Linked DNA regions of Methylomagnum ishizawai. The protein of the gene in region 2 interacts with the protein of the main gene of each other region in a pairwise test. Links are inferred from orthologs where the notes say so. Each region holds a gene or a part of one and is shown on either strand. Other genes may lie near its edges.

What was found.
Region 1: the proteins of recR (region 2) and recO interact in binary tests that used the Escherichia coli proteins (3 or more experiments, as listed by UniProt). The link is inferred for Methylomagnum ishizawai from one-to-one orthologs.

Annotation. Positions count from the first base shown.
Region 1 is NZ_AP019783.1:3,482,748-3,487,037, forward strand. Bases 1,292-4,290 are described here. They hold recO (DNA repair protein RecO), read right to left. Parts: upstream 3,153-4,290; coding sequence 2,430-3,152; downstream 1,292-2,429. Other genes in these bases: K5658_RS15860 (hypothetical protein), read right to left, coding at 1,292-1,548; pdxJ (pyridoxine 5'-phosphate synthase), read right to left, coding at 1,681-2,433; era (GTPase Era), read right to left, coding at 3,142-4,023; rnc (ribonuclease III), read right to left, coding at 4,020-4,290. In the rest of the region: tRNA dihydrouridine(20/20a) synthase DusA, read right to left, coding at 1-804; more of K5658_RS15860, read right to left, coding at 889-1,291. UniProt on the Escherichia coli protein: Involved in DNA repair and RecF pathway recombination.
Region 2 is NZ_AP019783.1:1,821,808-1,825,975, forward strand. What follows is about bases 1,292-4,168. They hold recR (recombination mediator RecR), read right to left. Parts: upstream 3,092-4,168; coding sequence 2,492-3,091; downstream 1,292-2,491. Other genes in these bases: K5658_RS08360 (5'-nucleotidase), read right to left, coding at 1,292-1,313; K5658_RS08365 (hypothetical protein), read left to right, coding at 1,475-1,936; K5658_RS08370 (histidine triad nucleotide-binding protein), read right to left, coding at 2,093-2,434; K5658_RS08380 (YbaB/EbfC family nucleoid-associated protein), read right to left, coding at 3,106-3,429; dnaX (DNA polymerase III subunit gamma/tau), read right to left, coding at 3,451-4,168. Also shown: K5658_RS08355 (CYTH and CHAD domain-containing protein), read left to right, coding at 1-363; more of K5658_RS08360, read right to left, coding at 384-1,291. UniProt on the Escherichia coli protein: May play a role in DNA repair. It seems to be involved in an RecBC-independent recombinational process of DNA repair. It may act with RecF and RecO.

The DNA.
Region 1 (4,290 bases), 1.7 Mb from region 2 along the record:
GGGCAGGAAGGCCTCCAGGATCGCGTGGCGGGACGGGATGGGGTGGTCATCGCCGTAGAACCGGGCGTCGGCCCCGGCCAGCATATACGGGTTGTGGTAGGCCGCCCGGCCGATCATCACGCCATCGAAGCGGGCGAGGCGCGGTTCGGCCTGGTCGAGATCGAGGATGCCGCCATTCAGGATGACCGCGAGGTCCGGGAAATCGGCCTTGACCCGTTCCGCCACGTCGTAGCGCAAGGGCGGGATTTCGCGGTTTTCCTTGGGCGACAAGCCCTTCAGCCAGGCTTTGCGGGCGTGGATGACGAAGGTTTGGCAACCGGCGGCGGCGACCGTGGCGACGAAATGGGCCAGTTCCCCATAGGAATCGCGCTCGTCGATGCCGATGCGGGTCTTGACCGTGACCGGGATCGCGACCGCCGCCCGCATGGCGGCGACGCAATCCGCCACCAATTCCGGCTCGGCCATCAGGCAAGCCCCGAACCGGCCCCGCTGCACCCGGTCGCTGGGGCAGCCCACATTCAGGTTGATCTCATCGTAGCCCCGCGCCGCGGCGATGCGGGCGCAGGCGGCGAGTTCGTCCGGGTCGCAGCCGCCGAATTGCACGGCCAGCGGTTTTTCCCGCGGGTCGAAACCCAATAGCCGGTCCGGGTCGCCATGCAGGATCGCGCCGGTGGTGACCATTTCGGTGTACAAGAGGGCGTGGCGGGAAATCAGCCGCAGGAAATAGCGGCAATGGCGGTCGGTCCAGTCCAACATCGGGGCGATGGACAAGGGACGCCGGAGCGGGGGCGGAAGGCTGGTCATGGTGGGTCGGGTCGGAATGCCGCGCCGGAAGCGGGCCGAAACAAGCAGCCCGCGTCGACGCGGGCCACCGGGGTTGTGGTCGGGTCAGCGGGAACGGTCGGACGGCGGCGGGCCGGCCAGCATCGGCAGGGCCGCCAGGAGTTCCAATTGCCGGATGGCCCGGCGCTGGTTGGCCCAATAGCGGGCCAGCGCCAGCAAGGCCACGGCCAGCGCCGCGAGGCAGCCGTAGAACAGGGTCTTGAGTTCGGCCAGTTCGCCCTTGAGGTCGGTTTTGTGGAGGGCGGTGGCTTGGCCCGCCGCCATGGGTTGGTAGCGCCCATGCTCTTGGCGGGCGGAGTCCAGCCCCAGCGTGGTGCCGGCCCGTTCGGTGTAGGCTTCGAGGGTTTGCAGGTCGCTCTTGAGCGATTCGAAGGCGCGGAGGTCTTCCAGCGCCACCTTGCCGGATTCGACGCTTTTTTCCAGCGCCTTGAGCCGGACTTCGACCGAGTCGGCCAGGAGGGCGTTGAACTTGGTTTGCAGGGCTTCCATGTGCTGGTTGAGGGCGCGGAGCCGGGTGTCGCCGCCGGTGTCCGCCGCCCATTGGGCTTCGAGATGGTTGACGAAGCCCTGGACCTGGAGGAACAGCACCAGCACCGCGGCCAGCAGGATGCCCGCCGCCAGAGCCGCGAAAATCCCGCCGGCGCGTCTTTGTGGCACCGGCAGGGCTTGCCGGACCAGGCCGCGCTGGCCGGACCTGTCAGCCACCACTCGCTTGCCTCGATATTGTTCGTACATTCGGACTTCCCCGTGAGCCGTCGCGGATGGCCGCGTGCCGCGCCCAGGGTGGTTCCATGGGGCCGCCGCCAATTTCGACCGGCAAATATCGCAGAATAGCCTTCATCGGTCAATTAAGGCCCGGGCCGCTTCCAGGGTCCGCTTCATGTCGCGCACGGCGGTGTCCAGTCCGGTCATGACCGCCCGCGCCACGATGGCATGGCCGATGTTCAGTTCGTGGATATTGGGGATGCGGCAGATATCGGCGACATTGTGGTAATGCAGGCCATGGCCGGCATTCACGATCAAGCCGAGTTCCCCGCCCAACCGGGCCGCCGCTTGCAGGCGTTCGAGTTCGCGCCGCCTCGCGCCGGGGCTGGCGGCGTCGGCATAATGGCCGGTATGGAGTTCGATCACGGGAGCGCCCGCCCGCGCCGCCGCTTCGATCTGGCGCGGGTCGGCGTCGATGAACAGGGAGACTTCGATCTCCGCCGCGGCCAGGGCGGCGCAGGCGTCCTTCATGCGGGCGGTGTCGGCGGCGACATCCAGGCCGCCTTCGGTGGTCAATTCGGCGCGTTTCTCGGGCACCAGGCAGCAGGCGGCGGGCCGGACCTTCCGGGCGATGGCGATCATCCCGTCGGTCACGGCCATTTCCAGGTTCAGGCGGCTGTGCAGCATCGCCGCCAGGAGTTCGATATCGCGGTCCTGGATGTGGCGGCGGTCTTCGCGCAGATGGGCGGTGATGCCGTCGGCCCCGGCCTGTTCGGCGATTAGGGCGGCTTGGACGACTTCCGGGTAGCGGGTGTGGCGGGCCTGGCGCAGCGTGGCGATATGGTCGATGTTCACGCCCAGGAGGATGGGGGCTATGGCGTTCATGCGTGCGGTGCTTTCCCTGTGGATGGTTGGAACAGGTCGCGGCTTTTGAGGCCGCGGCCATCGAGATAGTATTGGACGACCCGCCGCATCAGGTGTTTGGCTTCCTTGAGCGCCACCGGGCTTTCCAGGCGGTCGCGGCCCAGGTCCAGCAGGGTCGAACCGTGGATGGCCGCAGGATGGTCGGGCGGACAGGCCACCGGGCCGGATTCGATGTGGTAGGCGTAGGTCCGGGCCGGATCCACGGGCCGGCCGGAACCGGCTTCCCGGTCCAGGCACAGCCCATAGCCCAGGTGTTCCAGCAAGCCGACCTCGAAGCCGCGCAGGGCGGGTTCGGCGGAATCGTCGGCCTGGGCGAGCCGCCCCAGCGTGTCCAGGTACAGCCGGAACACTTCCGGGTAGGGGTCGAGGGGCGGGAGCAGGTACGAGAGCAGTTCGTTCAGGTAGAAGCCGCAGTACAGCGCGGTGCCGCGCAGGGCGAAGGCCTCGCCGCAGGGTTCCGCCGCCGTCAGCACCGGGAGTTCGCCCCGGCCCGTCCACGATAACCGCAAGGGGGCGAAGCATTGCAGGAAGGCCGCGCCTGGGGTGCGACCGCGTTTCGCGCCCTTGGCGAGCAGGTTCAAGCGGCCTTGCGGCTCCGAGAAGATATCCAGCAACAGGCTGGTTTCGCAGTAGTCGCGGCGGCGGAGGATGACCGCGTCCTGGCCGGGTTCATTCGGCATAGCCCAGGCTGCGTAGGGCGCGTTCGTCGTCCGACCAGTTCTCCTTGACCTTGACCCAGAGTTGCAGGAACACCTTGCCCTCGGTCAGGCGCTCCAAATCCTGGCGGGCGCGTTCGCCGACCTTTTTCAGCACTTCGCCCTGCTGGCCGATGACGATGGCTTTCTGGCCTTCCCGCTCCACCCAGATCAGGGCGGCGATGCGGGTCAGCTTGCCCTCGGTCTGGTATTGCTCGATCTCCACGCTGAGGGCGTGGGGCACTTCCTGGCCCAGCGACCTGATCAGTTTCTCGCGGATGATTTCCGCCGCCAGGAACCGGAGGCTGCGGTCGGTGAGTTGGTCCTGGTCGAAGATCGGTTCGCCCTCGGGCAGGAGTTCCATGATCTTGTGTTCCAGCGCGTCCAGGTTGTGGCCGCGCAGGGCCGAGGCCGGGATCAGGGCGGCGAAGGGATGGCGTTGCTGGGCGCTCTCCAGGAAGGGCAGCAGGGCGGCCTTGTCCTCCAGCCGGTCCACCTTGTTGATGACCAGGATCACCGGGGCGGCGGAGGTTTTGATGCGTTCCAGCACCAAATCGTCCTCGGGCAGCCACACGGGCCGGTCCACGATCCACACGATCACGTCCACATCCAACAAGGCCGTGCCCGCCGTGCGGTTGAGGTAGCGGTTCATGGCCCGCTTCTGGCTGGCGTGGATGCCGGGGGTATCGACGAACACCGCCTGTCCCGCCTCCGTGGTCTTGATACCGTGGATGCGGTGGCGGGTGGTTTGCGGGCGGCGCGAGGTGATGCTGATCTTCTGGCCGATCAGGTGGTTGAGTAGGGTCGATTTGCCCACGTTGGGGCGGCCCACCAGGGCGACATAACCTGCTTTCATGATTTGAATCCGAAGTCCTGGACCAATTTGGCCAGCATTTTCTCGGCGGCTTGCTGCTCGGCTTTCTTACGCGAGGAGCCGGTACCCTCGCAGGTCTCGGCGGTCAGCGCGATGCGGCATTCCACCACGAAGGTTTGGTCGTGCGGTTGGCCGACCACCGATTTGAGGATATAGACCGGCAATTCCAGGCCGCGGGCCTGCATGGCCTCCTGGAGCCGGGTCTTGGGGTCTTTCTTCCAATCCTGCACCGACAAGGCGTCGATCTGC
Region 2 (4,168 bases):
CGGCTCCATGAATTGCGCAAGACCGCCAAGAAACTGCGCTATCTGCTGGAATTCTTCCGCGAACTCTATCCGCCGGAGCGGATCGACCCGCTCATCAAGGCGCTCAAAGGCTTGCAGGAACATTTGGGCGCGTACCAGGATGCCCAGGCCCAGATCGGGCAGTTACGGGATTTCGCCGAAGCCTTGCGGGCAACGGGCGCGCCGACCGGGACGCTGTTGGCCTTGGGTGCCTTGCTGGACCGGCGTTATAACCACGAGCGGCGGTTGCGGGAGGATTTTCCGGACTGCTTCGCCGGGTTCGCGGCGGCGGGGCGGCGGCGCAAATTCCGGCGTTTGTTCAAGCCCGCGGCCAAGCCGCTATAGGGCGGACACGCCGGGTCCGCCTATGCCTTGCCGCCGGGGCCGGCCGGTCCCGGCAAAACGCGCGGATTGGCGATGCCATGCGGCACATGCCCGGTCGCCACATGCCCCGAGGCCGAGGCGCAATGCTTCTGCTGGTCGTCGAAGAAAATATCCGCCCCGAACGCCCGCAAGAATGGCCCCTTGTCCATCCCGCCCAGGAACAAAGCCTCGTCGATGCGGATATTCCACGCCCTGAGCGTCCTGACCACCCGTTCGTGGGCGGGCGCGCCGCGGGCCGTGACCAGGGCGGTGCGGATCGGGGCCAGGTCGGGCGGGAACAGGCTTTGGATATGGTGCAGGCTGGCGAGGAAGGCTTTGAACGGACCGCCGGACAGCGGCGTCTTGGCCTTTTCGACCTCGTTCTCGGTGAACGCGCCAAGGCCGTCGGCTTGGTAGATGCGCTCGGCTTCGTCGGAGAACAGCACGGCGTCGCCATCGAAGGCGATGCGGAGTTGGGGGTTGGTGCTGTGGGCCGGGTTGGAATCGAGGATGGTGGCGGCGGCGTGGCCCGCGGCCAGGGCCTGGGCCACGTCCTCGGCGTTGGCCGATAGGAACAGGTCGGCCCCGAACGCGCCGATGTAGCCGAACGGCGATTGGCCGCTGGTGAAGGCGGCGCGGGTGATATCCAGCCCGTGGCGGCGGATCGAATTGAACACCCGCAGCCCGGTGTCGGCGCTGTTGCGGGAGAGCAGGATGACCTCGACCAGGGGTTCCGGCAGCGCCGGGTTCAGGGCCAAAAGTTTTTGCACCAGGGTGAACGCCACGCCGGGTTCCAGGGTCTCATCCTCGTGCTTGACTTGGTAGCGGCAGAAGGCGTCCTTGCCTTCGGCCTCGAAGATGCGGTGCGACTCGTCCAGGTCGAACAGGGCGCGGGACGAGATGGCGACCACGAGTTTTTTATCCTGTTTCATCGCGTTCCGGTCCGGGTGGGGTGGCGGCGGGGCGGTCGCGGCCCGGCGGGTTGCCTGTGTACATTTGCGGCACACTCCCGCAAAATTCGCTCCCTTGCAAGCGGACTACCCTGCCCATCTTGACCGATTACATAAAGAGAAAACGACAAAGGCAACCCAACATGAAAGATTTCATCGCTAAATTCACACGCGGCAAGTTTTCGATTCTATTCCTGATCCTTTTCGTGGCCCTGCTCTACACGGTGTTGAACAACGGGGTGATGCCCCTGGTGATGAGTATTGTGAAATCGGACGCCTTTTTCGAGAAGGAGGCGGAGGAGGAGCAATTGGGCCGGATCGAGAACAAGACCCCCCGCATCGGCTATGCCTTGAGCCATTGCAAGGACGCGGTGAAGGACGAGGGCGACCTATCGGATGCCGCCCAGTTCCTCGACGAGAAATCCGAAGCCTGGGCCTTGGGCAACCGCCATTACATCATCCGCTCCACCGTCAGGATCATCGACCAGGACAAGGGCCAGGTCGACAGGTTATTCGCCTGCAAGGTCCGCATGATCGCCGACAACGAGGCCGATCCCAATAGCTGGTCCATCCTGGGCGTGGATTTCAACGAACCTTCCAACTGAGCGGAGATCGCGCGGGGCGCTGTTTCCGGTCCCATGTCCTAGAGCATTTTCACATTCCCTATAGGGTGGGCACGTATTCCGTGCCCACCGGGACGATCCTGCAAATCCCCTAACCCTGGGAGGCTGGCCCGCCCCAGGGTTTTTTGCGGTCCCGGTTCAGCCCGGTGGCCAAGCCATGGCCCGCCCCCCCAGCACATGCAGGTGCAGGTGGTAGACCTCCTGCCCGCCATCGCTCCGGCAATTGATGACGGTGCGGTAGCCGTTGGTCAAGCCTTCCAATTCCGCCACTTTCTGCACCGCCCCGAACAAGGCCGCGGCCAGGGCCGGATCGTCGGTCGGCAGGTCGTCCAGGGTGGCGCAATGCCGTTTGGGGATGACCAGCACATGCACCGGGGCGCGGGGCCGGATATCCCGGAACGCCAGCGCGTGCTCGTTCTCGTAGACCACGGCGGGCTTGATCTCGCCGGACACCATCTTGCAAAACAGGCAGTCGGTCATGGTGGATTTTCCCTTGGGCTGTGGGATGGATGGTTGGGAACGCCGGGCTGACGGGGGTCAGAAATCGCGGCGGCCCTTGAAGGCATGGGCCAGGGTGGTGCCGTCCACGTATTCGAGTTCGCCGCCGAACGGCATCCCATAGGCGATCCGGCTGGTGCGGACGCCGTCGCGCCGGGCCATCTCGTGGATGTAATGGGCGGTGGCCTCGCCTTCCACCGTGGTGTTGGTGGCGAGGATGGCTTCCTTGACCTCGCCCGATTGGAAACGCCGTTCCAGCAGATCCAGCCGCAGTTCGTCCGGGCCGATGCCGTCCAGCGGCGACAAGCGCCCGTGCAGCACGAAGAATACGCCCTGGAAGCCGGTCGCGGCCTGGTCGATGGCGTGGACCTCGGCGGGGGTTTCCACCACGCACAGCAGGGAGCGGTCGCGCTGGGGGTTGGCGCAGACCGGGCAGAGCGCGCCCTCGGTCAGGGTGCGGCACTCGGCGCAATGGCCGATCCGGTCGAGGGCGTCCAGCAGCGCCTCGGCCAATTGGCGGGCACCGGGGCGGTTGCGCTGCAACAGGTGGAAGGCCATGCGCTGGGCCGATTTTGGCCCCACCCCCGGCAGGCAGCGCAGGGCTTGCATCAAGCGGGCGAGGGCACCGGTCGCGGGCATGGCGCGGATGGCGACTAGAACGGCAGCTTGAAGCCGGCCGGCAACTCCATACCGCCGGTCAAACCCGCCAGCTTTTCCTGCTTGAGGTTGGCGACCTTGTTGACGGCGTCGTTGACGGCGGCGGCGACCAAATCCTCCAGCATGTCGCGGTCGTCCTTCAACAGGCTGTCGTCGATTTCCACCTTCAAGACCTGGCGCTTGCCGGTCATGGCGATCTTGACCAGCCCGCCGCCGGATTCGCCCTGGACCCGGAGTTCGGCCAATTCCTCCTGGGCTTTCTTCAGGTTTTCCTGCATTTGCTGCGCTTGCTGCATCAGATGGGCGAGGGGATTCTTCATGGCGGTGGCTCCGGGGCGGGTTCAATCCAGGGGTTTGACGGAACCGGGCACGATGCGGGCATCGAACCGTTCCTTCAAGGCGATGACGTTTTCGTCTTGTTCTATTTCGATCTCCGCCGCCCGTTGGCGTTCTTCCTTTTGCCGCTGGTTTTGCAGGGCGGGGGTTTCGCCCGCGGGTTCGCCGAGCTTGATGGTGAGCTTGAGCGGACGGCGGAAATAGTCTTGCAGGGCTTTTTCCAGGTTGGCCTCGGTATGGGCGGCGCGGAGCAGGGCTTGCTTGGGATGCAGCAGCAGGACGCAGGAGGTTTCGTCCAGATGTTCCAGCACGCAGTTGTTGGCCAGTTCGCGGGCCAGGGCGGCGACGCCGGTGGCGCGGATCAACTCGCGCCAATTGACCTGTCCGGGGATGGGGACGCCGCCGTCCGGGGAGTGCGCCGCCGGGCCGGGGGCCGGAGGTGGCGGCGCGACCGGGGCGGGTGCCTGGGTATGGGCCGGGGGCGGTTCGGGCCGGGCCTGGGGTGTCGGGGACGGATGGACCAGCCGCGGTGGTTCCGGGCGTGGCGCGGAAGGCTGGGGCGGGTGGGCCGCGGCCTCCGCCGGACGGAAGGCCAGCATCCGCAGCAGGACCATCTCGAAGCCGCCGCGCGGATCGGGCGCGAGGGGCAGGTCGCGCTGGCCGACCAGCCCGGTTTGGTAGAACAACTGCAAATCCTCGGCGCTCAGGCGCTGGGCCAGGGCC